Regions from separate parts of the Paenibacillus sp. J22R56 genome, predicted to be linked through region 1. Evidence: riboswitches for the same ligand, from Rfam matches in the RefSeq annotation. Region 1 holds a riboswitch; each other region holds the start of a gene.
What was found. A riboswitch is a leader RNA that binds a small molecule or an ion and turns the genes downstream of it on or off. The one in region 1 is predicted to bind cyclic di-AMP.

Region 1 (7,463 bases):
CTAAGTGCAAGCGGGGCGTTATTCTTTATTTTCTAAGCTGACTTAGTTCGATATTGAGCTCCAGTACATTGATGCGCGGTTCACCAAATACACCAAGGTCACGTCCTTCGGTATGCTTTTGGACAAGCTGTTCCAACGTATCGGTCGATAAACCGGTCAGCTTGCTGATCCGCGGGATTTGAACCTCAGCTGAGCTTGGCGTGATATGCGGGTCGAGGCCGGAACCAGAGTTGGTAATCAGAGCAATCGGAAGCTTGCTGATTGGAACATCTGGATTGGCTGCCTTCCACGCAGCAATCGATTCCTGCGTCCGCTTCAGCATATCTGGATTAGAAGGCGCATAGTTGTTGGATCCAGAAGCTTCTGCTTTATAGTCAATGCTCGAAACGCGCCCTTGGAAGTAGGCAGGGTCGGTGAAGCTTTGCCCGATTAGGGACGAGCCGATAATCTGGCCTTCTGCGTTCTTAATCAAGCTTCCGTTCGCCTGATGCGGGAAGAGCAGCTGCGCTAAACCCGTAGACACGAGCGGATAAATAATGCCGCACAATATAATAAACGCGATACTTGCCCTGATTGCAATCATCAGGATTGAACCGCCGCCTGATGCGGATGATGAAGCAGATTGATTCATAAGATCCCTTCCTTTCGAATAACGCATTAGATCCAAATATGAACGATAAGGTCGAGCAGCTTAATACCAATGAATGGTGCAATGACGCCGCCAAGCCCGTATATAAGCAGGTTCTTGCTTAACAACTTGGATGCATTCATCGGTTTATAAGCAACCCCTCGCATCGCAAGCGGGATGAGGAGCGGAATAATGACCGCATTGAAGATAAGCGCCGAGAGGATCGCTGATGAAGGCGAGCCGAGTTTCATAATATTCAGGACATCCATCTGCGGGATCGCAATCATGAACATCGCAGGGATGATGGCAAAATATTTGGCGATATCATTCGCAATACTGAATGTTGTAAGAGCGCCGCGGGTCATTAGCAGCTGCTTGCCGATAGCCACAACCTCGATAATCTTCGACGGGTCGGAATCCAGATCGATCATATTCGCAGCTTCCTTCGCTGCGATTGTACCGCTGTTCATCGCAAGCCCAACATCGGCCTGGGCAAGAGCAGGGGCATCATTCGTCCCGTCTCCCGTCATCGCAACAAGACTGCCTGCAGCCTGCTCTCTTTTGATCAGCGCGATTTTATCCTCAGGGCGGCTCTCCGCCACAAAGTCATCCACGCCTGCTTCACGGGCAATCGTTGCTGCCGTCAGAGGATTATCGCCAGTACACATGATGGTCTTGATGCCCATCCGGCGGAGCTCAGCGAATCTCTCCTGCATGCCTGGTTTAACGGTATCCTTCAAATAAATAATACCTAGAATCCGGTTATCAACGGAAACAGCAAGTGGTGTTCCGCCAAGGACAGCAACAGCTTCACCGGTGGAATCGAGATCGGCTGGGATCGTACCCCCTAGAGACGATACCCATTTCTTAACGGCATCAACGGCGCCTTTACGTACTTTTCTTCCATCTGGCAAATCGGTACCGCTCATACGAGTTTCTGCTGTAAAAGGAATGAAGGAAGCCTGCTCAATCTGCTCTGTTGGGTAGGAGAGCTGCTTGGTCTTCATCAGCTCTAATACAGAGCGTCCTTCCGGCGTCTCGTCTTTGGCGGAGCTGAGTGCTGCCCACTCGCCAAGCTCTTGTACGGTTGATCCCTTAACAGGAAGGAAATCGCTGGCCATCCGGTTCCCGAATGTAATCGTACCGGTTTTATCCAGAATCATTGTGTTAATATCGCCGGCTGCTTCAACGGCTTTGCCTGACATCGCCAATACATTAAACTGCGTTACGCGATCCATACCGGCGATCCCGATGGCTGACAGCAGACCGCCAATCGTGGTCGGAATGAGACAGACGAGCAGGGCGATCAGCACGGGCACATCCAGCTCTACACCAACATATTTGGCGATAGGGGCCAGGGTAACGACAACGATCAAGAAGATAAGCGTAAGGCTTGTAAGCAGGGTGTTCAGAGCCAGTTCGTTTGGCGTCTTTTGCCGCTTTGCGCCTTCAACAAGTGAGATCATACGATCAATAAACGATTCGCCGGGATCACTCATAATGCGAACCTTGATCTGGTCGCTGACGACACGTGTACCGCCGGTAACGGAGCTGAAGTCACCGCCAGCTTCTTTAATAACAGGAGCCGATTCACCGGTAATGGCGGATTCATCAACAGAAGCAAGGCCTTCAATGACTTCGCCATCGCCCGGAATCATCTCGCCTTGTGAGACGATAACAATATCGCCTTTCCGAAGCTCGGTAGATACGACTTGTTTTACACTATTGCCGACCATTTTGTTAGCCGTAATGTCCTGTTTGCTCTTCTTAAGCGAATCGGCCTGCGCTTTACCGCGCCCTTCGGCCAATGCTTCTGCGAAATTCGCGAAGAGTACCGTGAATAACAGGATAAGAAACACCGTCAGATTGAAGCCTACCCGATCTTCTGTTCCGAAATAGCCGGGCAGCAATGTCATAAGCAGTACGACAAGTGTACCGACCTCAACGACGAACATGACGGGGTTTTTCATCATTGTTAGTGGATTTAATTTGATAAAGCTGTCCTTGACCGCACGGCTTAAAATAGCGGAGTCCAGCATAGATTTACGTTTCGTAGTCACCTTTTACTCACCTCATCCTTATCCGTTAGCGAAGCGTCAGATACTCTGCAATTGGTCCAAGAACAACGGCAGGCAGGAACGTCAGCGCTCCAATAATTAATACGGTTCCTACAAGAATCCCTGTAAACAGCACGTTATCTGTCCGGAATGTACCCGATGTCTCTGGCACAGGCTGCTTACGGACCAGTGAACCGGCTACGGCAAGCATGGCAATCATCGAGATATATCGTCCAAACAGCATGACCAGTCCGGTTGTAATATTCCAGAAAGGTGTATTATCGGCTAATCCCTCAAAGCCGGAGCCGTTATTTGCTGCTGATGAGGTGTACTCATACAGCACCTGTGAGATGCCGTGGAAGCCTGCGTTGCTAATTGAGCCTTGGCCTAGGTCGGTAAGGAAAGCGATAGCGGTCGGCACCAGGATAATAAAGGGATGGGCGAGTATGGCGATCGCGATGAGCTTCATCTCACGCGGCTCGATTTTCCGTCCAAGAAACTCCGGCGTACGTCCAACCATAAGTCCGGCGATAAATACTCCGAGTATGGCGTACATCAGCATGTTAATGAGACCAACACCCTTACCGCCAAACACGACGTTAAGCATCATCTCGGCAAGCGGTACGAGTCCGCCAATTGGTGTCAGCGTATCGTGCATGTTGTTTACCGTACCGGTTGTCGCTGCTGTTGTGACTGCTGTAAACAGAGCGGATTGTGCGATACCAAAGCGTACCTCTTTACCTTCCATACTGCCTTGTGAGGCATCCACACCAAGATTGTTCAGTGCTGGATTGCCATGCAGCTCAGCGGTATAGACCGTTGCCAGAAAGACAAGGAACAAGGTCATCATCGCGGAAAATATAACCCAGCCCTGCTTACGGTTTTTCGCGAATCGTCCGAATACATAAGGCAGCGATGCAGGAAGCGCCCACATCGATAAAATTTCGATGACATTCGTCAGTGGGTTTGGATTCTCGAATGGATGAGCCGAGTTGACTCCGAAGAAACCGCCGCCGTTGGTACCTAAATGCTTGATTGATTCTAGGGATGCCACAGGTCCGATCGCGATATTTTGCGTGGCTCCTTCTAGTGTTGTTGCGGTTATGTTCGGATCAAACGTCTGTGGCACATGCAAAGCCACCAGTACCAGCGTGACAAGCACAGCCAGCGGCAGAAAGATCCGGGTATGCGACTTCACGAAATCCTCGAAGAAGTTACCGATTGTTGTGCCTTTGCTCGTCAGACCACGGATAAATGCAATCGCAACCGAGAAGCCTGTAGCCGCTGATGTGAACATCATCATCATAATGACGGCCATTTGAGAGAAGTAAGAAAGCCCGGTCTCCCCGCTGTAATGCTGCAAGTTCGTATTCGTGATGAAGCTGATGACGGTATTAAAGGACAAGGTCTGTTCCATACCGCCGATGTTATTCGGATTGCCAGGGAGCCCGCCTTGAAAGCGCAGGATCACATAGCTGATGGCAACTAATACGATATTGGTTAGAAGAAAGCTAAGCGCGTATTTTTTCCAGGTCATGCCTGCTCGCGATTTTAAGCCGATCACGCTGTAAATGATTCGTTCAGACCACCCGAATACTCGGTCGGTTCGGTTTGGCTCATTCGAGTAGACGTGATAAACGTACGAGCCAAGTGGCTTGACGAGCAGAACAAGCACGCCAATCACAATAAGAAGCTGTAAAATATCCATATTGACCTCCCGCGATCGTTTAAGGGACTAAAATTTTTCTGGATTAATGAGGGCGTACACTAAATAGAGAAAGATAAGTAAGGCCAGACAGAGTGTGATTATCATCGTTTCTCCTCCTCCTGAATGGAGCGGTCACACCATTGCATAAATCCGGCGAAGAGTACGAATACAGCTGCCAGAAGCAGCACCATATAGATATCCTGCATAAATCTACTCTCCTTATTAAGAATTGGTACACAAATGGCTTATTTTAGCCAATTGAGCAATTATTGCTTCGTAAGCATGGAATTTTTAAACGTTTTGGCTGTTTGCCATGAAATCATTTGATATGAGAAAAGAAGTCTCACCACTGCTGGAATGAACCACATAATTCGCACCCATTCCTTTATAGATCAGTCGCGGGTTTGTGCTGTCGGTAATGACACAGATCGATTTCGACGTCCAGCTTCGGCAGATCTGAATGTAGCGGCAGCAAAGGTTCAAGCTTCTCTCGAATAAGAAAATCCGACCAATCGGAAGCTCCGGCACTCGCCATGTGGCTTCATCATTTGTGCTAATGACAATGATCGTAGTCACATCAAGTGCGAGCATTCTCTCATATTCGGCCTTATTATTTACCATCGTTGCAAATGGGATTCTCCGATGTTGCAATTGTTTAATAAAGTCCTCGCCCTGTACATTTGGTGCAGATACGAGAATATAATCGTTCATCCTATTTCTCTCCTCTTTTATTAGAGGAATCAACGACAAAAAAGCCACGGAAGAGGGACTCTTCACGTGGCTTATAAGCGCAGCAGAAAATAAACCGCACCTATGTTCACGATCATCGTTGCCTCTCTTGTTACGCTTACGAGGTTAGCTGACGGATTCGGGCGTAAGAGTCGCCCTACGCCATAAAGCTCGCTTGAGCCGTTCTGGCGATTCACCCCGTGGATGCTAGCTGCTTGAGCATGCCATCCGATTGGTTCCCCCGTTCCCCTGTGAAGGAGATTAAGCGATAAAGACATTTTCAAATATAATTAGAAAAAGACCGCAGAGGAAAGTCCCCCGCGGCCCCATAAGGTCACAAGAACACATCATCCTCTCTACCTGGAAAATGCCTCCGCAGCTTTAAGCTTGCTGTGCCGTGGCTGACATTTTCTTCGCTTACGAGGTTAGCTGACGGATTCGGACGGTGAGAGTCGCCCTACCAGGTCCAGCTGTGAGCAGCCTTTCCCGGATTCACCCCTGATAAGCAAGACACACCAGCTCTCACACCGATGCAATAGCGCCTATCGTTTGGTTCCCCCGTTTCCCATGACGGAAACTCAGCGAATAAAGCATACATTTCATTTGCTGAATCGTATGTTACGCCTGACTAAGGTTAATGTAAATGAAACATAGAGGCGGCATATTGTCTAATTCTCACAATGAGATTGGTTAGAGCGTTTACATCGCAGACGAACTCTAGAATGCTCTTTATCAGTCTCTGTATCTCTTGATTGCGATAAATGTGCACCGAAACTTTGCTTGAAAATGAATGAAGAAGGGAGAAAAGGTGGTTCCAGCATTTTTCAAAGGGTCCAGTCCAGGTAAGGATATTCCTCTCAAGCACGATGTACGAGGTTAAGGTCCCTTAGGGACTCTAACTAGCGCGATGAGTGGTTAAACGACGAGGTTAAGGTCCCTTGAGGACCTTAATGCAGCGGATGGAGCGTCAAACGGGGGAAAACTAGCTGGATTTTGAAGAGTTAAGGTCCCTAAGGGGCCTTAACTGATGTTCGATAACTGAATAAAGTAGACTTAAGATCCATTGGGGACCTTATCACGGCGAATGAAGCGATAAAGTGAGGGGAACTAGCCGGTTTGCGGCAGCAATAAGACCCTCGCAGGGTCTTATTCGAAGGTTCTGCTGGAGATAAATAGTAATAAGACCCTCCGGGGGTCTTATTCGAATAGTGCTGTTGCGGGCTTCTGTCAATTGGCGGGAATCGCCCCTTGTTTTCGTCCGACAATTTTGGGACAATAGGAGTCAGTATGCGGTTTAGGCCGCGTTTGTGAAAAGAGGATAAATAATGAGTACACCTTCCATATATGGATTTACATTAGAGCAATTAATCGCATGGCTGGGCGAGCACGGACATAAAAAATCCCGGGCCTCGCTGGTATGGGACTATCTATACCGGAAGCGGGTTACGAGTTTTGCTGATATGACGGAGCTCCATTCGGACTGCGTGAAGCTGCTCGAGGAGAACTTCGCGATTCAGACACTCGCTGAGCATACGAAGCAGGTGTCGAAGGACGGTACCGTGAAGCTGCTGCTTAAGCTCGATGACGGCAACTTAATTGAGACGGTCATGATGCGGCATAAATTCGGCTTATCTGTCTGTGTGACGACGCAGGTTGGCTGCAACATCGGCTGCAGCTTCTGCGCGAGCGGCTTGCTTAAGAAGAGCCGAGATCTGACAAGCGGTGAGATTACGGAACAGATTATGAAGATTCAGCTTCATCTTGATGAAGCAGGTCAAGGCGAGAAGGTCAGCCACATCGTTGTGATGGGTATCGGCGAACCGTTTGATAACTTCACACACCTTAATAACTTCCTGACAACAGTGAAGGATCACAAAGGTCTTGCGATTGGCCCGCGCCATATTACCGTATCGACCAGCGGACTCGCGGATAAAATCAGAGAGTTTGCTGATAAGGACCAAGGCGTCAATCTTGCCGTATCGCTGCATGCACCAAATAATGAGCTGCGTACGCGGATCATGAAGATTAACAAGGCCATTCCAATCGAGAAGCTGATGCAGGCGATTGATTATTACCTCGAGAAGACGAACCGCCGGATTACGCTTGAATATATTTTGCTGAAGGATGTTAACGATCATCGTGAGCATGCACTTGAGCTTGCCGAGCTGGTGGGTGACCGCCGCCGTTCGCTCGTGAATGTGAACCTGATTCCTTACAATCCGGTTGATGAGCACAGCCAATACCAGCGCAGTGAGAACGACTCCATCAAAGGCTTCTACGACACGCTCAAGAAGCAAGGGGTTAGCGTTAGCGTCCGTCTGGAGCATGGCGCCGATATCGA
Region 2 (7,463 bases), on a different contig from region 1:
TATTTACGTACAGGATCAGACGATATGGGATTTGATCAATACAAAAGAGTTTCAGAGGCTAAGAAGAATTCGCCAGCTTGGAACCTCTTATTTAACGTTTCATGGTGCCGAATACAGTCGATTCTCCCATTCTCTTGGAGTCTATGAAATAACGAGAAAGATCATTTCACAGTTTGAGCGTAATCATTATCCGGACTGGCCGCAGGAAGAAAGACTTTTGGCCCTATGCGCTGCATTACTGCATGACGTTGGTCATGGACCGTTCTCCCATTCGCTGGAGCAGGTGTTCGATACGCATCATGAGCAGTGGACCTGTGCGATCTTGCTTGAGGATACAGAAGTTAATCGCGTGCTGCGCCAAGTGTCAGATGATTTTCCAGAAAAAGTGGCATCGGTTATCGGCAAGACTTATCCAAATCCGATCGTTGTCAGTCTTATCTCCAGTCAAATGGATGCAGACCGGATGGACTATTTGCTGCGTGATGCTTATTTTACCGGTGTTCATTACGGGAACTTCGACCTGGAGCGAATATTGCGCGTCCTGCGTCCTTTTCAGGGCAAGATGGTTGTGAAAGAAAGCGGCATGCATGCCATTGAGCATTATTTAATGTCCCGCTATCAGATGTATTGGCAAATCTATTTCCATCCGGTTACACGGAGCTCGGAAATCATATTGCGGCAAATTACTCGTCGGGCGAAGGAGCTGTACGAGAGCGGTTATACCTTTGCATGGATGCCGGGACCAATCAACAAGCTTCTAGATGGTACGATTACAGTAAAGGATTATCTGAAGCTGGATGAGGCTTATATGCAGACGATCTTCGCTCAATGGGCGGAGGAAGGAGATTCTCTTCTTGCCGAGCTATGCGACCGGTTCCTCAATCGCCGATTGTACAAATACATTACGCTTAGTGATCCAGGAGACTCTTTATTAGAAGAAGCAGCTCAGCAGTTTATCTCAATTGGTCTTAATCCGGATTATCATATGGAAATTGATTTTCCATTTGACCAACCTTACGACATATATCGCCCTGATGCGAAAAAAGGCGGGAAAGAGGATAAAGCGCCGATTCTGCTCTTAAATGACGATAACAGCTTAAGCGAAATATCGGTGAAATCCGACATTATTCGTTCCATCAGCGGCCTGCATCAAGGGCAGTACCATATTTATTATCCGATCGAGCCACTCCTTGCTGCGGCTCATCAATTAAGTGCTGAAGTAAGGGAGCTTTTCAAAATTTAAAGGCTTTATATAGAAGGAGAATGCAGCAAAGATGATATCTTTATTCGACACACACACCCATCTGGACGCTTCACAATTCGACGGCGACCGCACAGAAGTTATCGAACGAGCACGTGCAGCCGGTGTCGACCTTATGCTCAACATTGGCTTTAACCGAGAGACAATCCCGACCACCATCGAGCTTGCAGAAAAGTATGATTTTATCTATGCGGCAGTTGGCTGGCATCCAGTAGACAGCATCTATATGGAACCGGGGGATCTGGAATGGATCGAGCAGCTTTGCTCTCATCCAAAGGTTGTTGCGATCGGAGAAATTGGACTTGATTACCACTGGGATACGTCACCAAAGGATGTTCAGCACCGTGTATTTCGGGAGCAAATCCGCCTCGCTCGGAAGCTGGGTAAGCCAATTGTCATTCATAATCGGGATGCTCATGAGGACATCGTTTGTATTTTGAGGGAAGAAAAAGCGTCTGAAGTTGGAGGGGTCATGCATTGCTATTCCGGCAGCTGGGAAACGGCAAAATTATGCCTCGATATGAACTTCTATATTTCCTTCGGAGGACCTGTCACTTTCAAAAATGCGAGGGTGCCAAAAGAGGTGCTTGCACAGGTTCCACTTGACCGTATATTAATCGAAACCGACGCTCCATATTTGGCTCCTCATCCGTTCAGAGGGAAGCGAAATGAGAGCTCATATGTGTCTTTAGTCGCAGACATGGCAGCTGAGATAACAGGAAAATCTAAGGAGGAAATTGCATTTATTACAAGCACAAACGGTAAAAAATGTTTTGGTATTGTTTAAAAACGGACTAAAACCACTGAAATAAAGACTATAGCGGCGATAAAACTCTTTTTAATTGGCGGAATCGGCTTTATTTGCCTTCAGAATGCTAAAATTTCGTTAAAATCGTCTTTTAACGCGTCTTTACAATTGTGTGGTCAGGAAGGTATCATTTTTCTCAGAGCTTTAACTTTTGTATTGGATTTCCAGTTTACGCTTAATCTCCGAATCGGAGAGCGGGGGAACCAACGTCGGCAGATGCAGGGCTAAGAAAGCAAGTTAGCATCATGCGGCGCATTGAATTCTTCAGGGGTGAATTTTGCGGCGATTGCCATGAGCATTCGAACCGTGGATAGGGCAGCTCTCTCGTCCGAACCCGTCAGCTAACCTCGTAAGCGTCTATAGAGAGCGATCAACCTCGTGTATTTACCTTTTCCTGAATGTTTGACTACCCAGGAAGCCACGATCAGATCCTCTGTCGAAGGCTTCTTTTTATTTTCGATTTATACGGAAATAGTCTTTCGTAGAGGTAGATCCAGGAGGTGTGAGGAAGTAACACTGGAGCGTGCTCGTCACGCCAATATACTTAATAGTCACGTCAATGTATCATGCGTAACAGATTGGCGGCGGGGCTATGAAGGAGGACCGATTGAAGTGGGAATGATCCAAGTTAGGGAGACCCATGGGAAGCGATCATCCAGCATGACTTTCGCAATGCGATGGAAGCATGAAAATTTGCGTTTAATTGTTCTGAGTGCAATTATCTCAATCGCTATGACTTTCATGTTTTTGGTGTTGTTGTACGGATCGGCTGATAAAAGCGTATCCGTAGTAGTGAATGGACAAGAGACCGTTGTGAAAACAAAACAATGGATCCTGCAACGCCTACTGGATGAACAAGCTATTACGGTAGGGCCACATGATGAGGTGTCGTCACCTCTAAATGCGTCCATCAAAGACGGAGATCGCATTGAAATTAAACAAGCGTTTCCGGTTACTGTAAAAGCAGATGGCAAGACATCGACGGTGTACACGACAGAGAAAACAGTACAGGCGGCGATCGGGAAATTAAATATTCCTGTTCGCGATCAAGATAGGGTTAACCCATCTCTAGACACGGCCGTTTCGAAGGCGATGACAGTTACCGTTACTCGCGTCGATACAAAAGTGTCGGAAACAGAACGGACTTTGCCGTTCTCGATCGTGAAGAAACAAGATCCAACCCTTGATAAAGGGAAGGAGAAGCTGGTGCAATCCGGCAAGAATGGCCTTGTGATTGAACGCGTGGAGAAGAAGTATGAGAATGGTGTTCTTGTCTCCTCCAAGCTGGTCGACAAGGTTGTGCAGACACATACGGTCAGCCAGGTCGTAGCTATTGGCGCGAAGAAGGATGTACATACACTCTCAAGCAATGCGAGCACGGCCTCGTATTCGAAGAGCGGAGTCACCTTTAAAGCCAAGAAGATTCTGAAGAACGTAACCTTAACCGCTTATTCAGCGGGAGTGGAGTCTACGGGTAAATCTGAAAATCATCCTGGGTACGGCATTACCGCTTCCGGCGCGAAAGTGAAGGAAGGCCGCACGATCGCGGTTGATCCGGATGTTATTCCAATCGGCTGGTGGGTATACATCGAAGGCATTGGCTTCCGCAGGGCGGAGGATACAGGCAGTGCAGTCAATGGGAACAAGATTGACGTTTATTTTGACAGCACCAGCTATGCAAACAAGTTTGGCCGGAAAAAGGGCTATACCGTGTACGTACTTGGACCCAATAAGCCATCCGCAAGCTAATTGCTTCATGCTATTATTTCGATGATAAATATGCCATTATAAGAAGAGGCGCTGCCTCTTCTTTTTGTGTGTATAGGTGTGGAGCGGTTACATTCTTACTGACGCAAAAAGATGAGCGAAAGTTGCTGGAGAAAGGAATGTTCGCTTGTGATTAAGGAAATTATTGTGGTGGAAGGCAAAGATGATACAGTCGCTGTAAAGCGGGCTGTTGAAGCAGATACGATTGAGACAAATGGCTCTGCCATCGGCGAGGATGTGCTTAAGCGCATTGAACTGGCCATGGAACGAAGAGGCGTTATTATATTCACAGACCCTGATCATGCTGGTGAGAGAATTCGCAAAATTGTAGCTCGGCGGGTACCCGGCTGCAAGCATGCTTTTTTGCCACAGGAGAAGGCTATGTACAAGGGTGATATCGGCATTGAGAACGCCAGTCCTGAAGCCATTCGTCAGGCGCTCTCCGAGCTTCGAACAGAGGAGCCTGCTGGTGTAGGCGATATTACGTGGGAGGACCTGATGGAAGCGGGCCTTATTGTTCATCCGGATGCGGCGAATCGTCGTCTTCAGATGGGGAAGCTGCTTGGGATCGGGTATGCGAACGGCAAACAGTTTTTCAAGCGTTGTACAAGCTTCCGAATCTCCCGAGAAGAGTTTGCAGAGGCATTGCGTACAATGGAACAGGGACAGGAGTGATCGGAGCATGAGCGGAAACGATATGAAGGCGATTGAAGTTGCAACGCCAAAGCGCACGAAAGAAATTATTGCGAAGTATGGGTTCCAATTCAAAAAAAGCTTGGGACAGAACTTTCTGATCGACCAAAATATTTTGCATAAGATTGTGAGTGCAGCTGGACTCGACAAGACAAAAGGCGCTTTGGAGATTGGACCAGGTATCGGTGCGCTGACTCAACATCTGGCTGCTGAAGCGGGTAAGGTAACGGCGATTGAGATCGACAACCGCCTCATTCCGATCCTGGGAGATATTCTGGCGGACGAAGAGCATGTGCAGGTTGTGCATGGTGATGTGCTTAAGTTGGATCTGAAAAAGCTGTTCGAGGAGCACTTCGCGGATGTGAGCGGCGTCAGCGTAGTTGCAAATCTGCCATATTACGTGACTACACCGATTCTGATGAAGCTGCTGGAAGAGCGTCTGCCGCTCGAGAACATCGTCGTCATGATTCAGAAGGAAGTAGCTGAGCGGATGGCGGCTAAGCCAGGTGGCAAGGAATACGGCAGCTTGAGCGTAGCCGTGCAGTACTACTGCGAGCCGTCACTTGTGTGCATCGTGCCGCACACGGTGTTTATTCCACAGCCGAATGTAGATTCAGCTGTGATTAAGCTGGCGGTGCGCGAGAAGCCGCCAGTGGATGTTGAGGACGAGGCGCATTACTTCCGCATCGTTCAGGCGAGCTTCGCCCAGCGCCGCAAAACGCTGGCGAATAATCTTACGGCGTTCGTAGGCAAGGAACGCCGTGAAGAGATGACGCAGCTGCTGCATAGCTGCGATATTGACCCTATTCGTCGAGGAGAGACTTTGTCCCTCGACGAATTCGCCCGCATCAGCCGCGCCTTTTTGGCAGCGGGCTGGCGCTAGTATACTCGGCCTCACGTTAGGCCGAGCCCTGTAGAGTCGGCGGCGAGCCATATCGCCGCCGGCTTTTTATTTGGCTGCTCGCAGCCGCTGCTTTACGCCCGCCATCATACCTCCGCAAACGCCCCATCGCACCACCCGACCTGCTCGTAATGCGCATAAACCTACTTAACGTCTGCGAACACCTACCGCACCCCCAACCACCGCTGTAGCACGGAATTCTCTCCTGTTGCCATCTTAGGGGAGCACAATATTCTAGGCGTGGTGGCGCGTCCGTCTGGGCAAGAAGATGGGCTGAGAACAAATAAGAAGGTGATTGGATGCTACAGCCGGAGGGACGACTGGAGGGCGATATGCAATCGATTAAGTGCTAATGATACTGCGGCTGAGTGACTAGGTGTTTAATAGGTCTCTGATGCAGCGTATCCGCAGTTTGTTCGTAGGTGCGGCTCAGCCGCTCTTAGAACATCCTTAGCGCCTTTTAGTGGCGCACAATTGCCTCTGCGCTGTATTAACGGTGCAGAGGCAATTGTGCGCGGGTGCAGTCCACGCGCAAGCACAAAGGCTGGCGCATTCAATGCCAGCCTTAATCGACGCCGTGCTGAGTGAAGCAGCAGGGCAGACCTCTGTCTCCCACAAGGAATGCGGGAGACAATTGGGCATCGCAGGCTACCCGCAAGAGGGTAAGGGGTATCTCCCTTAAGGAGCGGAGCGTCCGCCTTTGCCCTTACTTTGCTACCTAAGAAACATACGTTCAGAGCAAAGTAAGGGCAACAGCGGCCGTAGGGAGATACCCCGTCCCTCAGTGCGGCAGCCGAAGCTCTGCTTTTAATAGCCAAACCCAATTTTCTCCGCACATTCCGCCCCCTCCACCCATACGATAGACGAAGAGGTGATTTACCCATGAAGCAAGGGGACCTGGTCGTCCGCAAATCGTATGGCGGTGACGTGCTGTTCCGAGTTGAAGATATGCGATCCGATCAAGCATTAATTAAAGGCACGGACTACCGATTGCTTGCGGATGCGCCAATTCCCGACTTGTCGGTTGTTCGTGACCCTGAATCGACAAGTGCGCGGCAGCAAGTGCAGATTAAAGTAAACGACTCTCTCAAACGTATGCGGCAGGAAAAAGCGCATCTGACGGTTTTATCCAGTCAAGATCGTGCTGCTTCGCAGCAGCAAAACCAGTCTTATTTTGAATTGCCGGGCAAGGTGCTTCATTTGGATGGGGACGGCAACTACTTACGGAAGAGTATGCAGTTGTACCAGACGATGAAAGTGCCGGCACATGGCGTGCATGCTCATGAATCCCAAATGGCACAGCTCTTGTACCGCTTGCTGCCGCAGGTAAAGCCGGATATCGTGGTCATTACTGGTCATGACGGTGTTTTGAAAAACCGGGAAGGCGAAGATCTGTACAGCCTAAGCAGCTATAAAAACTCACAAAGCTTCGTTAATGCGGTACGCGTCGCTCGCCAATATGAGAAGAATATGGATGGGCTTGTTGTCGTGGCTGGCGCTTGTCAGTCGCACTTTGAAGCACTACTTCAGGCTGGCTCTAACTTTGCGAGCTCGCCGGGTAGAATATTGATCCATGCTTTGGATCCGGTTTATATTGCGATTAAAGCGAGCTACACGTCAGTTCGCGAATCGATAAACCTCTCAGATGTGATCCATGGCACGATCAGCGGCATTGATGGAGTGGGTGGGATTGAGACGATGGGACGGCATCGGATGGGCTTGCCGAAGCCTAAAAAAGTGACAACATCAACGGCAAGTATGAAGATAACGTCTTAATATGTACATGTTTTCTCCGATTATGCATCAAATTCGAAAAAATGGGCGAAAACACCGTTGACAATTTAATAACATGGCTGATATAATATTTTGCCTCATTTGACAAACTGCCCCTTTCTGGTTATAATGGACAAGGAAAGAGGTGGTAGTGGACAATGGCAAAAAATGCGCTATTGGAAATTAAACGCAATTTGGAAGCTCACGTAGGTTCCAAAATCCGTCTTCGAGCTAACGGTGGCCGTCGAAAGACCATCGAA
Region 3 (7,463 bases), on a different contig from region 1:
TCAGACGGAGCTCCCACCTCTTCATGAGATGCCGCGGCCTGCTCTGAAAGCGATGGTGTCTGAAGATGGTACAACGATGCTTCAAACGGTTGTTTTCGACAAAAATGCTTCATCCGATGACTTAAAGATCAGCTTGGAGCAGCTTGAGGCTGACGCGAACACCCTTTTTACGACCAAACCGTTTGATACGGACTTGGAGGAAGAAGGACTTGTCGGCCGCATCACCGGACCTGCCGGGATTGGCGTAGACGCGACCTCTTTGTTCAAAGGTGCTGACGTATCCCTGTTGATCGCAACAACTTTACTTGTCCTAATCATTCTATTATTGATCTACCGTTCTCCTATTCTTGCTCTTATCCCTCTTGTGGCCGTTGGCTTCGCTTATGGTTTAACTGGACCTATTCTCGGCTGGATGGCCGATGAAGGCTGGATATCTTATGACTCACAAGGCTTATCCATTATGACCGTGCTGCTCTTCGGCGCAGGAACAGACTACTGCCTCTTCCTTATTGCCCGCTTCCGCAGCGTATTAACAACAGAGTCTGATAAAAAGAAAGCATTGCTCAAAGCACTTAGCGATTCCGGCGGCGCGATTACGATGAGTGGTCTGACGGTTGTAATGTCCCTGCTTGCTCTACTGTTGGCGCAATACGGTGCAATTCACCGCTTTGCTGTGCCATTCAGCTTGTCGATTCTGATCATGATGATCGCAAGCGTTACGCTTGTTCCGGCTCTGCTTGCTATTCTTGGCCGTGCCTCCTTCTACCCGTTTGTACCACGTACACCGGAGATGCAGGCTGCCCGTGCCGCACAGAAACACAAGCCGCTTCCTGCGGCCAAAACAAAATCCAGCTTTGGTATGCGCTTAGGCGAAGCCATTGTGAAGCGGCCAAAAACGATCGCAATCTCCACGCTAATCGTACTCGGAATAACGGCAGCTTTTTCGACTCAAATTAAATTTACGTACGATACGTTATCCACTTTCCCAGAAGATATGCCATCACGTGAAGGGTTTACGTTGATTGGTGATCATTTCTCGGAGGGCAGCCTTGCGAAGGTTCAAGTACTCGTTCAAGCAGACGGCAAGGAGCTGCCGCTTAATCAGAAGCTTGGGAAACTGGCGAATATCAGCAATGTATCTGAACCTGTTCAGAATACGCGTGATGCTAATATCGTTTCCTATAATGTTGAGCTTGCGATGAACCCATACTCTATTGAAGCGCTGGATATGATTCCAACGATCCGCGTTGCTGCTGAACAAACCCTTGAAGAGGCAGGCATCACGGATGCATCCGATAAAGTGTGGATCGCAGGTGCAACGGCTGAGCAGTATGATACACGTCAGGTGACTGGCGATGATGCTTACCGAATTATTCCTGTTATTATCGGGATGATCGCTCTGCTCCTGCTCGTCTACCTACGTTCATTTGTAGCGATGCTGTACCTGATGGGAACGGTGCTTCTCTCCTACTTCAGTGCACTTGGAATTGGCTGGCTCGTTCTTCATTATTTCTTTGGCGCAGATGCCATTCAAGGTCTCATTCCGTTGTATGCCTTCGTCTTCCTTGTCGCGCTTGGTGAGGACTACAACATCTTTATGGTGTCGAGCATCTGGAAAAAGAGCAAGTCGATGCCGCTTAACCAAGCGATTACTGAAGGTGTTGCACAGACAGGCAGCGTTATCACTTCAGCTGGACTCATTCTGGCAGGCACCTTCGCCGTCCTTGCCACTCTGCCGATTCAAGTACTCGTTCAGTTCGGCACAGTAACCGCAATCGGCGTGCTGCTTGATACCTTTATCGTCCGCTCCTTCCTCGTACCAGCCTTGACGGTGTGGATCGGCAAATGGGTATTCTGGCCTTCGAAACAAGGAACAGCTGGAAAGGTTAAGGAAAAGAATTAACCCGGCCAGCTTTATTACTAGTAGCATGAAAAAAGCCTTAGCTCCGGAAATCCGGAAGCTAAGGCTTTTTGTTATTTTTTCAAATGGTACGGCACGGTCGTGATCACGACATCCTTGCGGTAAAGAAGCTGAGTGCGGAGCATTAAGCTTGTTTGGTTATGCAAAATGTTCTGCCAGCCCTTCTTCGGAATAAACTGCGGAATAATGACCGTTACCTGGTAATTGTTCTCGCTCGCCTTACGCTGCACCGTATCAATAAACTTAAAGAGTGGACTCGTAATCGAACGATACGGCGAATGCAGCGTCACCAGTCTGACGTCCGGCTGGAACTTCTTCCACTTCTCCTCGAAGATCGTCTCATCCTCTTTCTCGAACGGGACGTATACGGCAATAATCTGCTCGGCCTTCAAGGACTTCGCATATAGAATCGAATGCTCTACGACATGCGTGATGCCAGCCACCGGCAATATCATCACATTACCTTCAATTGGGACTACAGGCTCGCAGGTCGCCAATCGCAGCTGTTCTCCAACAGCCTCGTAATGCTTCTTAATCCGGTGGAAGACGAAGATAATCAGCGGCAGGAAAATCAGAATCGACCATACCTGCTCGAACTTGGTCAAGAAGAACATCATCGATACGATAAAGCTAATCAGTGCGCCAATCGAGTTAATAATAAACTTGGGAACCCAGCCCTTTGGCCGCTGACGGATCCATTTTACAAGCATGCCCGTCTGCGACAAAGTGAACGGTACGAATACACCAACCGCATACAGCGGAATCAAGTGCTCCGTCTTTCCTTGGAAAGCTATAATCAGAATGATGGACAAGATACCAAGGCTGATAATGCCGTTCGAGTAACCAAGACGGTCACCGCGGACCGTAAACATTCTTGGAATGAACTTATCCTTCGCGAGGTTAACCGCAAGCAGCGGGAATGCCGAATAGCCGGTATTCGCTGCCAGAATCAAGATCAAGGCCGTTGTGCCCTGGATAAAATAATACATAAAGTTACGTCCAAAAATACTCTCTGCAATTTGCGAAGTAACCGTTACGTCTTCCCTTGGTGCAACACCGTAGTAGTAAGCAAGGAAGACGATCCCCGCAAACAGAACCGACAGCAGTGCGCCCATAGCCATCAAGGTTTTCGCAGCGTTGTTTGGCGCTGGATCCTTGAAGTTAGGAATCGCATTCGAGATCGCTTCCACCCCGGTCAAAGCCGAGCTGCCCGAAGCGAAGGCCCGAAGCAGCAGGAACAAGCTGATGCCCGCTACCGGTGTGCCAAGCGACGTATGCAGTGCAGGCGATACATCGCCTGTAGCGATTTTATATACACCGACGCCAATCATAATGAATACCGCCAGCACGAATAAATAAACAGGATAGGCGAGGATCGATGCTGACTCGGTTACGCCTCGCAGATTTAATATGGTGATACAAAGGACGAAAAATACGGCAATCAACACGGTATGGGTATGCAGGCTTGGAAAAGCTGAAGTAATCGCATCCGTACCCGCCGATACACTTACCGCTACCGTCAGAATATAATCGACCAGCAAGGCGCCGCCAGATACAAGTCCTGGGAATATCCCGAGATTTTCCTTCGATACCACATAAGCTCCGCCGCCATGCGGATAGGCAAATATAATTTGCCGGTAAGACAAAATAAGTGCCGTTAATAAGACAAGCACCCCGATACCAATCGGAATGGAATACCAAAACGCCGCAGCGCTCACGGTCATCAAGACTAACAAGATTTGCTCAGGACCATAAGCAACGGACGATAAAGCATCCGAAGACAGGATCGCAAGGGCCTTTGTCTTAATGAGTTTCTGTTCCCCTAATTCCGCGGACTTTAAGGGACGCCCGATCAGTAATCTTTTGATAAGAGTAAACACACAGGTCACCGCCAACAATGAAGTTAAACAACATACGCTTGGATACTTGGGCTACTCATCACTTATCAGTGGTAATGTAACCATGTTTGCTTTTTTTTACACGAAAAAAAGACCGCAGAGTATCCTCCCGCGGTCATAAAAAACCGAAGTTCACCCTCTCTATCAACGCTTACAAGGTTAGCTGACGGATTCGGGCGTCTAGAGAATCGCCCTACAGCTCTCTGCCTGAACGGCAGTTATGCTGATTCACCCCGGCGGTAACTATAATGGCAGTTATCGCAATTGGTTCCCCTGCTTTCCGACTTTCGGAAACTCAGCGAATATGAACATATGAAGTTTGCTAATTGATCATAGTCCTCTCTCCCTTATCTGTAAACCGTGATAATAATTCAAATAAACGCAGAAATCAGGGTTTAACCGCCATGAATGCGTATACATTCTTGAATCGCTTGCAGAATGTCCTAAAAAGCCAGCCATGCTGTCTTTTACCCTGTTCCAAGGAGATAATTCCCTAAATAAGGGAGGAGATCAGCTATTATACAGATGACATGATCCTATAAGGTCATTAAGCCGCAAAAAACAACGAACCAGCCGTCCGGCTGATTCGTTGTTTTTTCGAAAATCTTTTATTTCACGAGACGGAAAGGCTTTGCTTCTAGGTCACGGCTGTTAGGACCAACAAAGACATGGAACTCGCCAGCATCGCTCTTAAACTGCAGATCCATGTGGTAATAACGAAGCTGCTCTTCGGTAATTGAGAACGTTACCTTCTCCGTCTCACCAGGCTGCAGCTGCAGCTTACGGAAGCCCTTCAGCTCCTTAAGTGGGCGAACGACTTCTCCAGCAATATCACGCACGTACAGCTGGACAACCTCTTCCCCAGCAACCACGCCAGTATTAGTCACTTCAACCGATACTTCAAGCGTGTCTTCAGCATGCATTTCATCTGTCGACAGACTCACTTCGCCGTACGAGAAGCTTGTGTAACTGAGGCCGTAACCAAATGACAGAAGCGGCGCATTTGGCATGTCCAGATACTTGGAAACATATCGCTCATTCGCGTTCTGCGGTGTGAGTGGCCGACCCGTATTGTAGTTGTTGTAGTAGACAGGAACTTGACCAACCGAGTACGGAAATGACATCGTCAGGCGTCCGGATGGATTCACGTCTCCAAACAGCACATCGGCAATGGCATTGCCGCCTTCTGTACCTGGGAACCAAGCTTCAAGAAGCGCATCCGCCTCCTCGATAACACCATGAAGGTCCAGCGGTCTGCCGTTGAACAACACAACAACGATTGGCTTACCAAGCAGCTTCAGCTTCTGGATTAGCTTGAGCTGGGCCTGCGGCAAACGAATATCTCCGCGGCTTCCCGCTTCGCCGCTCATCTCAGAGCTTTCACCAAGTGCCAGAACGATAATGTCTGCATCTGATGCAGCGTTGACTGCTTCCTGCAGCTGCTCTTCCGAACCCGAGTCGATGTCGCAGCCTTTGGCTGTAGCAATTAGATCGGTACGTGCGGATATACCAGCATGAAGCTGAACCACTTCCTCTTGCTTACCCCAAATCGACCAAGGTCCAAGAATATCGCCACTCTCTGCGAAAGGTCCAATGAGCGCGAGTTTTTGCCCGCTGTGGAGTGGCAGAGCCCGCTCATTCTTCAGCAGGACACAGGATTTCGCCGCAATCTCACGTGCAGCAGCACGATGCTCATCGCAGAGCAGCACTTCTTTTTCCCGTTCTTCGCTAGCTGCGCGGTAAGGGTTTTCGAATAGACCCAACTTGTCCTTCAGCTTCAAGACACGAAGGACACATTCGTCGATTTGCGAGATGTCTACTTTTCCCGCTTCCACGAGCTCTTTCAGATGATTTGCGTAGTTAGACGTCATCATTTCCATATCAACGCCAGCTTCAATCGCCTTCTGTGCAGCTTCCGCACCATCCGCAGCAACACCATGTGGGATCATCTCGCTCACTGCGCCCCAGTCGGAGATCAGCATGCCGTCAAAGCCCCACTCATCACGAAGCAAGCTGCGCATCAGCCATTTGTTGCCGGTCGCCGGAATGCCATCCACCGTATTAAAAGCTGTCATAAACATCTCGCAGCCTTCATCAAGAGCCGCCTTATAGGCTGGAAGATAGGACTCGCGAAGCTGTCTTTCCGACATGTTTACTGTGTTGTAATCACGTCCGCCTTCGGCAGCACCGTAGGCTGCAAAGTGCTTCACGCAAGCAGCAACCCGGTCCATATCACCAGCGAGATCCTCACCTTGGAAGCCGCGGACAAATGCCCGTGCATATTCGCTGTTGAGGAACGGATCTTCACCAGTCGACTCCATCACGCGGCCCCAACGCGGATCGCGGACCAAGTCCACCATTGGCGCGAACGTCACATGAATGCCGGTAACAGCTGATTCTTTTGCAGCGATAGCAGCGCTTCGTTCAGCCAGCTCCATATCCCAAGTACTAGCAATCGCCAGTGTAACCGGAAAAATCGTGCGATAGCCATGGATAATATCAGCCATTAAAAGAAGTGGAATACCAAGACGGCTGTTCTCCATATATTTTTTCTGCAGGGCAATCGTTTCTTTGGCACCAACGGCGCTAAGCACGGAGCCAACATTATTCACCATGCTCTCCGTTACACCCATCCAAGCCAGCGGGCCAGTCAGATTCGCATCCTCTTCACTTAGGAAATTCGGGGTCAGCTGCATCAGTTGAAAAATCTTTTCTTCCAGCGTCATTTGCTCGAGTAATGCCGTAATCTTGGTCACGTGGATAGCCTCCAATAGGATCTTTTCTGCTTCTTTCACCATTATATCGATTGCCAATATGGAGCAACATAGCGATTGTAGCCGAAAACATCAACAATCTGGCTGCATACAACAACTATTGACAAATAGGGCATCTTACCACTAACCTTTGGTAATGCCTTGCTCCTACAAGAAAGTCAACCAGATTGGAGTAATATTGTGATTAATTCCGTTACAAAAGAGGATGAAAAAAGAAGCCGCTTGCCCGAAATTCAGCTTGTCCGCGCGCTTCTCATTATCGCCGTCATTATGATCCACTCCACCTCCTTCGCCACTTTGAAGATGAAGGAATCGGACTATTATTTCGTTTATCATTTCTTGAATATATCAATGTCGTTTGCAACACCAGCATTCGTATTTTTAAGCAGCTTTGTTCTGTTCTACAGCTACTATCCGCGTCCGCTTAACGGTGCGCTGATCAGCAGTTTTTATCGAAAACGAATCACTTACGTCATCATTCCCTATGTGCTGTTTTCGATCATTTATTTTATTTTGTATTACAATACTTACACGCCAAATATGCCTGCAGACGAGACCTTCCGAAGCTTCTTGATCAAGCTGGCAACCGGCAAGGCATATACGCATCTTTATTACGTCTTTATTATGGCTCAGCTGTATGTATTGTTCCCGCTGCTGTTAGTTGTGTTCCGGCGTTTCCCTAAGCTGATTAAGTGGGCTGTCCCCTTGGGGCTCGTTATCCAACTTGCCTTCTTTACATGGAATGAGCAATTTCTGCATCTAACTAATCTGATGAGCTGGGCACCTTCGTATGCCATGCAATATTTGCTCGGGGCTATACTCGGCATCTACTATCCGCAGCTGCGGGGATGGCTTCAATGGTCGAAGGAA
Region 4 (7,463 bases), on a different contig from region 1:
TTACGGAGGAAAGTATCCTCAATATCGTCGACCCTTGCTTCCAAAGCAAGAAGACCTTCACGGCGTGTGATGGATGCCCATTCCATAAAGTTCTCGATGAGCTGCTCGCGCGGCATTAGCTGCTGCTCTTTAATAACAATTTTGAATAGTTTTCCAACCTTGGACAGCTCCGACATCGGGAAGGCAATCATAATAGCGGCAATGGTCCCGAGGACGATAATCATATAAGCGGCGGGATTTAACAGATTGCTTAGAGCGGCACCCTTCAGCGTCATGCCGACCAGTACCGCAACAAGTCCTAATACTATACCGATAATTGTAGAATTCTTCATCATGCACCCCGTCCAGTACGTTTTCGACAAATCTCTAGTTCTTATATCGACAAGTTATCGTATGGAAATTAGACTTTCAGAAATGATTTAAGAGAGAAGGCGTTAATTTTCGTTAAAATGCGGTAAAATGAATGTATAGCAGATAAATTTGGTAAAGGTGGTTAACAGCAATGGGCGTTAGGCACGCAAGGGAATATGCAGATATATTGAAAGAGCTGACGGAAGCCGTCGGCGAAGTGGAAGGCAGCTATACCTTTTTCGAGATGGAAGAAGAAGAGTGGGCCGCACTTGGTGATGATGACCGTCATGAAGTAATGGAGGCGCTTGCGGACGATGTGTTCTTCGGTCTTGGAGAACAGCCGATGATCGAGGTTGGCAAAGGATCAATTACGTACCATCCGAAGCATCATGTCATTGAAGTGTCCCAAGGAGATAACGTGACGCGCATGATTCGTTTGACATAAAGGTAGTAAAGGGAGAGCGTGAGCGTGACGAACGACTGCTTATCAAATACGACGATACCGCAGACATTAGAGCTCGAGGGCGAGCAGCTGTCTGCCTTCTATCAGCCGATCATCGCGCTTGATACGAGAAAAGTAGTTGGCTATGAGGTGCTTGGAAGAGCCTGCAAGGATGATGCTGTCCGCAGCTTGGGTCCGTTTTTTTGTGATCCAACGATTCCGTTAGAGGATCATATTGCAGTGGACCGCATTTTACGCGAGCAGGCTTTCCAGAAAATCGCGGCAACGGACCAGCCTCCAATGCTGTTTATTAATTTAAAGCCAAACTGGATGCATCACGGTATGCAATCCGGGGAGCTCTATACCCTCTCTCTGCTCGACAAATACCAGATCGACCCGAGCAGAGTTGTCATTGAGATTACCGAAGAAAGCTTTAATGGCGAGATGGAGGAGCTGCGCGAGGTTATTGATATGTACCGTGCTAAGGGCTGTCTTATCGCAATTGATGATGTAGGCAGCGGCTTTAGCGGCATAGATCGGATTGCGCTCATTCAACCGAATATCCTGAAAATCGACATGCATATGCTGAAACGAAGTGCGAACCACGACGGTTATCTTGGTACATTGCGCTCCTTCTCGGCGCTCGCTGATCAGCTTGGCGCATCGCTGCTTGCGGAAGGTGTCGAGACTAGGCAGGATCTGGCGAGAGCGATGCAGGCAGGTGTCCGGTATGTTCAGGGCTTTTTGTTTGCAAAGGCAGAGCCGGATTTCGAGCAGCCGTTTCGGTTTGCTTCTTTATTAGAAGAAGAGCTGGAGGCACATCGGCAGCTGCAGCTCTATTCGGAGAATTATTGGCGGTATTTGTCGGACAGGCTGGCAGGCAGGGTTGACCGGATTGGTCATCTGGAGGAGCTGGAAGAAGAAGATAACGAATGGATCGTCAGACTACTGCAGGAGCTGGACAGTAACTGTATCCGTGTCTACCTGTGCCGAGATGACGGCATTCAAATTTCGTCCAACTATTCCAGAAGGCCAGTTGATGGAAGCTGGCGGCGGGAGGATGAATATTGCGGAGCGAACTGGAGCTGGCGCCCGTATTTTGTTCCCAATGTGGTACAGCTTAGCGAGAAACGTCGTTCTATGGTATCACGAGCCTATACCGACCTCGATTCGAGAGCATGGATCAGAACCGTATCGGTATTGGCTAAACCCGGCATTATTTTATTTGTGGATATGAAAGATCCTGAGCCTGACTATTATCGCTTATAGGGATATTAAGGGGAGGACTGGTACACCATACAATGGAACTCTGCTGGTCCTTCCGGCGTCTGTCTTACATAAGTATCGTCAACAATGAAACCTGCTCGTTCATAGGTTCTAATCGCTCGAACATTCCAGGTTAGCACCTCAAGATCAATACTGTTCTTGGGAGCTCTATGAATGGCTTCAGTGGTAATCAATCGGGTGAAGTCCGTTCCTATACCTCTGCCACATAGGGCAGGGTGCAATCCAAGCCCGAGGCGTGTTACACCAACAATGGGGAAAAATTGTGCAAAACCAATGAGCTCCTGTCTGCGATTCAAGACGGCAGCATATTGCATGCGCCGCAGGACTGGATCGCCGAATTCGATTTCGTCCTGCTGCATGATGTCCCAGGAAGGCCAGTGGTATAGGTCATACGGCGATTCGTATTGCCATTCACAGATTTGTTTGGCATGCTCCATTTCCATTGGCTGGATAGTCATGTCCACCAAGGATCGTTTATAATAAAGCTCATCGGAAAAATTAGTCATTTGTATACCCTCAACATGAATCAATAAGTTTTTTTCCATTATAACATTCACTTATCGACTTCATTCGGATTTGGCTGAAGGATATCTAAGGAGAACTTTTACGATGCGCAAATTAATAGCACTTGGCTGTTTGTCTTATCTCGTCATTGGATTAGCTCATGTCGTGGGCGGCTCGGTCATGGAGCAGATGCTCGATAAGTACGACTTGTCTTATGATGACGGCGGGCAATGGATGATGAATCAGTTTCTTGGTTTTTTGGTGGGTGTCTTGCTCTCTCCATTTATTACGTCAAAGGTTGGCAAAAGAGGGGGAGTACTCCTCTCATTAGGGCTTCTGACCCTTGGTGAAGCAGCCTACAGTCTGACTCCCGATTCGTGGGGGCTGATGCTGTTTATCGCCTTGTTCGCAGGCTTTGGATTTGGGATGACGGAATCCGTTATCGGAGCAATGGTCATTGAATTGGCAGAGGAGAACGGGAAAGCTAATGCGATGACCCAGCTGGAAACGTTCTTTGGTATCGGAGCCTTCTTAATGCCGACCATGGCAAGTATATTGATCAAATATGATATTTGGCAGGTATCCTTCCCAATTCTATCTGCTCTTGCCGGCATAACCTTTATCTTATGGATGACGCTATCATTTGGATCGATAGATGACAAGATTGGTTATCATGGCAGAGCCAACAAGGAACATGTAGAGCGGGAAACCAGTGCACCGCGAACAAAAGGATGGTTTGGTTATAAGAGAGCAGCCCTTCCGTTCTTGCTGCTTTCTGCGTTGTTCTTCGTCATCTATGTTGGGGTGGAGATGAGCTTTTCCAACTATCTGCCGTCTATTATGATTGAGCGGTCCGGCATGACAGAGGCGAGCGCGCCTTCCACGTTAAGCCTATTCTGGGGCACGATGATTCTTGGCCGACTATTCGCTGGACGTCTGGCAGATCGTGTCGGCTACTTCCGATACCTGTTTGTCGCCATTGCAGGAGCCTGTATTATCATTCTTGCGATGGGAGCGGTCGGCCAGTTAAGCGGCATGCTGGTCCTTGTCGGATTAAGTGGATTGTTCTTCTCCGGTGTATTCGGCATTGCACTTGTATTTGCGAATGGACTTATTCCAGGCATGACAGAGCGGACGACCAGCCTGCTTGTTGCTTGCGGCGGGATAGGCGGTGCGATCTTCCCGAAATTGACGGGATGGATGATGGACAGCTATGGTGCAGACCGTACGGTCTGGATTCTCGGAGCGTTTATTATAGCGATGTTTGTCGTCTTGCTTGCGATGCTGGCGTTAGGCAGGCGGCAGGCGACGGCAGTGTCCTAACAACCTAATCCGAATAGCAACAAACAAACAATAAAGCCGCAAGCGGTTTGTCCAGTTGGACAAGCAGCATGCGGCTTTATTGTAGGAATTTTGCCTGCCGCTTCAATTGAAGCGGGCCCGCTCAATTCTATTGTTCGTCGGCATATTTGGTGAAAGTAGTAGGGTCCATGACACGTCGAGCAGTCACATACCGATTTACATAATAGGAGTCGCTGAGATTGCTGATCGTAACGCCCTTGCTGGACGAAGCGTGAGCAAACTGGCCATCTCCTACATAAATGCCGACATGAGATACACCACGACCGTTCGTGTTGAAGAACACGAGATCTCCGGCGATCAGATCACTCTTGGCGATCTTCTTACCTGTTTGTGCTTGCGAAGCGGATGTACGAGGAAGATCAACGCCCATTTTCTCGAATACAAACGAAGAAAAACCAGAGCAGTCGAATCCTTTCGATGATGTTCCGCCTGCAACGTACGGCGTGCCAATTAAATCACTGACAATGCCGTCCATTTTGGAGTCTGCGAAAACGCTTCCAGCTTGGAAAGCCAGCATTAGCGCAAGCCCAAGAATAAGTGCAGTAACCTTTTTCAAAACGGTGAAACTCCTTCCAATGCCGACGAGGTTAGCTGTGGGGTTCGGTTGAAGGATCCCTATGACTTCTCAGGCGCCGATCTTCATAATCGGACGTCGAAGTCAATTCACCCAGAGGTGGTTCCCCCGTTTCCAGTACAAGGAATTTGGCAGTGTAAATTATGTACTTGGTAACTATTCGGTAATTTTCGCTTATCTCCTCCCCAATCTGGCAAATTCTAATAATTCTCATGGAACCTTTTGGCTAATCTAAGCGGAAAAATGGGGATCTTGCGGTTGGCCGCATCTTTATAGGACGCACAGACTAGCAGATTAGCACTATTCCGATTTACTAACTCTTTACTATGTGTTTTTTCTAGCAAATATGTTGATTTATTTGGAGAATGAAAGACAAGCCTTCCCGAAAAAACGCGAAAAACCCGCGCTACGACTAGGTCGCAGGGCGGGCTGCCTCTATAATTATGAGAAAATTTTAAACTTCTTTTGATCTCAAAATGTCGTATTGGGAGGCTAGAGTCCATACTTTCATCAAGGTACGGACAAGATGGTAACCCTGATGGACAATCAGGGCAATGAATCCGGCCCATACAAGAGAAAAGCTTGTGACAAACAATCCAATTCCCGAACCAATAGCCCACATTAAGAGTGATAAGCCGGCGAAAGGCAGCAGATGCTTGATCGCAACACCAAGCGATTGGAAAATGCCGCCGCCTTTCTCACTTGTAGCGCCAAATTGCATGGCGAGGAAGAGGAGATGGAGCAGGATACCCCAAATCAACCAGCCTCCCGCAGCGGGAAGCAGCTGCTGCAGGAGATCTCCGATTGAACGACTGTGAAGTAATGCATCCAGTCCCCTAGGTGCCAGCCACCATGCAGGAGCAAGGGCGAGTAACGTCTCGATCCAGTAAAGCAGCGTTACAGGCTTCCATGCTTTTCGAATGCCCTGAAGGAACTGTGTACCTCCGGATTCTGAGGCATGCTGCAGAGAGTATAACAGTCCTGCGTTAAACAAAGGGGAGAGGAGCATCCTTGCTGCGAATAAGCCGCCAAGCAGCCATAAGTATGGGGTAAGCAAATCCGTCTTCATGATCTGGAATTGAGCTTCACTCATAAATAGCTGAATCGCTGAATTCGCAGGGGAGTGATCCGGGAATCGCTGCAGCAGCGGCGAGACAACCGAATCGATAAACCGGTACAGGAAGAACCCCCACAGCAGCTGGTATAGGAACAGCAGTATGACAATATAGAAGTGCTTGATCGCGAGCCGCCAGCCTTGCATCATATGATTTTTCATTGCAAACCTCCTTAAAAGAATTGTGAAGCAATTCTACTTCGAAAGCATGCCTACCAGCCCAGTAATCCGAGCAGTCCCTGGATAACGTTAGAGGCGCCAAGACTCCAGCGCGTACGTGTAACTTCCGATAAGTCCGCCTTCAAATAATCGTTAATATGTTTGTTGTCGAGCACGTTTGTATGCTGTGGATCAATCGCCACCCATTCAAGCGGGGAGCTATGGACCACTTTGTATTGGATTTGAGAGTCTTCCGGATCCCAAGTCTTCGGAATGGTTGTGCCGTCCTTGAACTTCAGAACTACCGGAATCGGCCCGTTGTAGCCGCCATTACGCTGGATAAGCACCACTGATTCGTACATGGGCGCTCCATCCTGTTCAACGGGTCGTACATTAATAGATTCTACTGAAATGTCTGCCATCTGATTGTTGTAGACATATTGGTCGAAGTAATTGGTCCATTTCTGCTTCGTGACCATTTCGACAACCCGCTGGAAGTCAGCGCTTGAGGGATGCTTGAACTTAAACTTTTGGAAATAAGTGCGCATGATCTTCTGCATCATTTTTTCGCCAACCTGGTTCTCAATGCCGATAAGTACGAGCTTCGCCCGCATATACACATTCTCCGCATAGACGTTATTGCTCGGATAAGCCCAGGAAGGCTGCTTCAGAGGAGCGGGAGCGGTCATGTAGCTGGCTTCCAGAGGCAGATTCGCTTCAACACCATATTCGCTAGCCATCACTTTATCCTCTGCATAAGAAGTGAAGCCTTCATCGAGCCATGCTTCTTCGAATTCATTCGAGGCAACCATACCGTACCAATATTGATGACCAACCTCGTGAATGACCGTTCTCTCAAGGCTGTAGCCAGGATTACTCGTCTCTGCTGCGAAAGCAGTCACAAGCGTTGGATACTCCATCCCTCCGGAGCCATTCGCCCCTTTAGGTGGGACAACAATGGATAGGGTGGAATACGGATACTCGCCATACCATTGTCCATACTTAGAAAGCGCGGATTTAGCCGCATGCATATAACGGTCCTTCAGCTCTGCATGCGCGGGATCGAGATACAGCTTGATCCGGACACCCGGTATACCCGGCCCAGATAAGGTATCTTCAAAGTAGATAAAATCCGGAGAAGCAGACCAGGCAAAGTCATGGACATCATCGGCGTAGAACTGATAGATCGCTTTGCTGTCCTTTTTCTCCACGGCTTTGGTCTGGAAGCCTGTAGCTGCAACAATGTAGGAATCCGGTACTTGAATACGAACGGAGTAAATACCGAAGTCGCTGTAAAACTCGGAGTTGCCATGATACTGGTGAATGTTCCAGCCTTCCGATGTCCGGCCTCTTGTACCCGCTGTCTCATAAACGGCCAGCTTAGGGAACCATTGTCCTGCCATCACATAGTTGCCGGAGTAGCCCATACGGGCGAATACTTCTGGGAGCTTCACTTCAAAGCTCATCTGTAAGGTGACGGACTTGCCTGGCGCTACTGGTGCGGGAAGTTTAAGCTTGGCCAGCGTGAAGTCGTTCGGATTGTTGTCATCTGGTTGTACATAATGCAGCCGTGGAAGCAGGCTTTCCCCTTCCGTCGTTTCCAGTGTCTGCAGCTTCATATAGCCCTGACTGGCTTCTGTTGCCTTGTCCGAGCGCAGCTTGCCGCCAGA

Region 2: it holds a riboswitch for cyclic di-AMP, as region 1 does, so the genes downstream of both, AC0YNT_RS28825 (ubiquitin-like domain-containing protein) here and AC0YNT_RS09420 (hypothetical protein) in region 1, are expected to answer to the same signal.
Region 3: it holds a riboswitch for cyclic di-AMP, as region 1 does, so the genes downstream of both, AC0YNT_RS11525 (APC family permease) here and AC0YNT_RS09420 (hypothetical protein) in region 1, are expected to answer to the same signal.
Region 4: it holds a riboswitch for cyclic di-AMP, as region 1 does, so the genes downstream of both, AC0YNT_RS29715 (C40 family peptidase) here and AC0YNT_RS09420 (hypothetical protein) in region 1, are expected to answer to the same signal.

What each region holds. Positions count from the first base shown of each region.
Region 1 covers NZ_JBWDNV010000003.1:319,147-326,609, forward strand. Annotated here, with positions in the region: gene kdpC (potassium-transporting ATPase subunit KdpC) at 26-631, opposite strand; gene kdpB (potassium-transporting ATPase subunit KdpB) at 658-2,688, opposite strand; gene kdpA (potassium-transporting ATPase subunit KdpA) at 2,714-4,393, opposite strand; gene kdpF (K(+)-transporting ATPase subunit F) at 4,421-4,498, opposite strand; gene AC0YNT_RS09420 (hypothetical protein) at 4,685-5,104, opposite strand; cyclic di-AMP (ydaO/yuaA leader) riboswitch at 5,222-5,400, opposite strand; cyclic di-AMP (ydaO/yuaA leader) riboswitch at 5,523-5,716, opposite strand; gene rlmN (dual-specificity RNA methyltransferase RlmN) at 6,448-7,463, shown strand, end outside.
Region 2 covers NZ_JBWDNV010000015.1:9,177-16,639, forward strand. Annotated here, with positions in the region: gene AC0YNT_RS28815 (HD domain-containing protein) at 1-1,243, shown strand, start outside; gene AC0YNT_RS28820 (TatD family hydrolase) at 1,275-2,048, shown strand; cyclic di-AMP (ydaO/yuaA leader) riboswitch at 2,232-2,441, shown strand; gene AC0YNT_RS28825 (ubiquitin-like domain-containing protein) at 2,682-3,818, shown strand; gene rnmV (ribonuclease M5) at 3,966-4,511, shown strand; gene rsmA (16S rRNA (adenine(1518)-N(6)/adenine(1519)-N(6))-dimethyltransferase RsmA) at 4,519-5,412, shown strand; gene yabG (sporulation peptidase YabG) at 6,313-7,206, shown strand; gene veg (biofilm formation stimulator Veg) at 7,362-7,463, shown strand, end outside.
Region 3 covers NZ_JBWDNV010000004.1:173,019-180,481, reverse strand. Annotated here, with positions in the region: gene AC0YNT_RS11530 (MMPL family transporter) at 1-1,903, shown strand, start outside; gene AC0YNT_RS11525 (APC family permease) at 1,975-3,801, opposite strand; cyclic di-AMP (ydaO/yuaA leader) riboswitch at 3,952-4,130, opposite strand; gene AC0YNT_RS11520 (glycoside hydrolase family 3 N-terminal domain-containing protein) at 4,428-6,617, opposite strand; gene AC0YNT_RS11515 (acyltransferase) at 6,774-7,463, shown strand, end outside.
Region 4 covers NZ_JBWDNV010000017.1:24,617-32,079, forward strand. Annotated here, with positions in the region: gene motA (flagellar motor stator protein MotA) at 1-332, opposite strand, end outside; gene AC0YNT_RS29695 (hypothetical protein) at 503-796, shown strand; gene AC0YNT_RS29700 (EAL domain-containing protein) at 821-2,062, shown strand; gene AC0YNT_RS29705 (GNAT family N-acetyltransferase) at 2,068-2,586, opposite strand; gene AC0YNT_RS29710 (MFS transporter) at 2,690-3,907, shown strand; gene AC0YNT_RS29715 (C40 family peptidase) at 4,035-4,502, opposite strand; cyclic di-AMP (ydaO/yuaA leader) riboswitch at 4,508-4,664, opposite strand; gene AC0YNT_RS29720 (hypothetical protein) at 4,975-5,796, opposite strand; gene AC0YNT_RS29725 (M1 family metallopeptidase) at 5,847-7,463, opposite strand, start outside.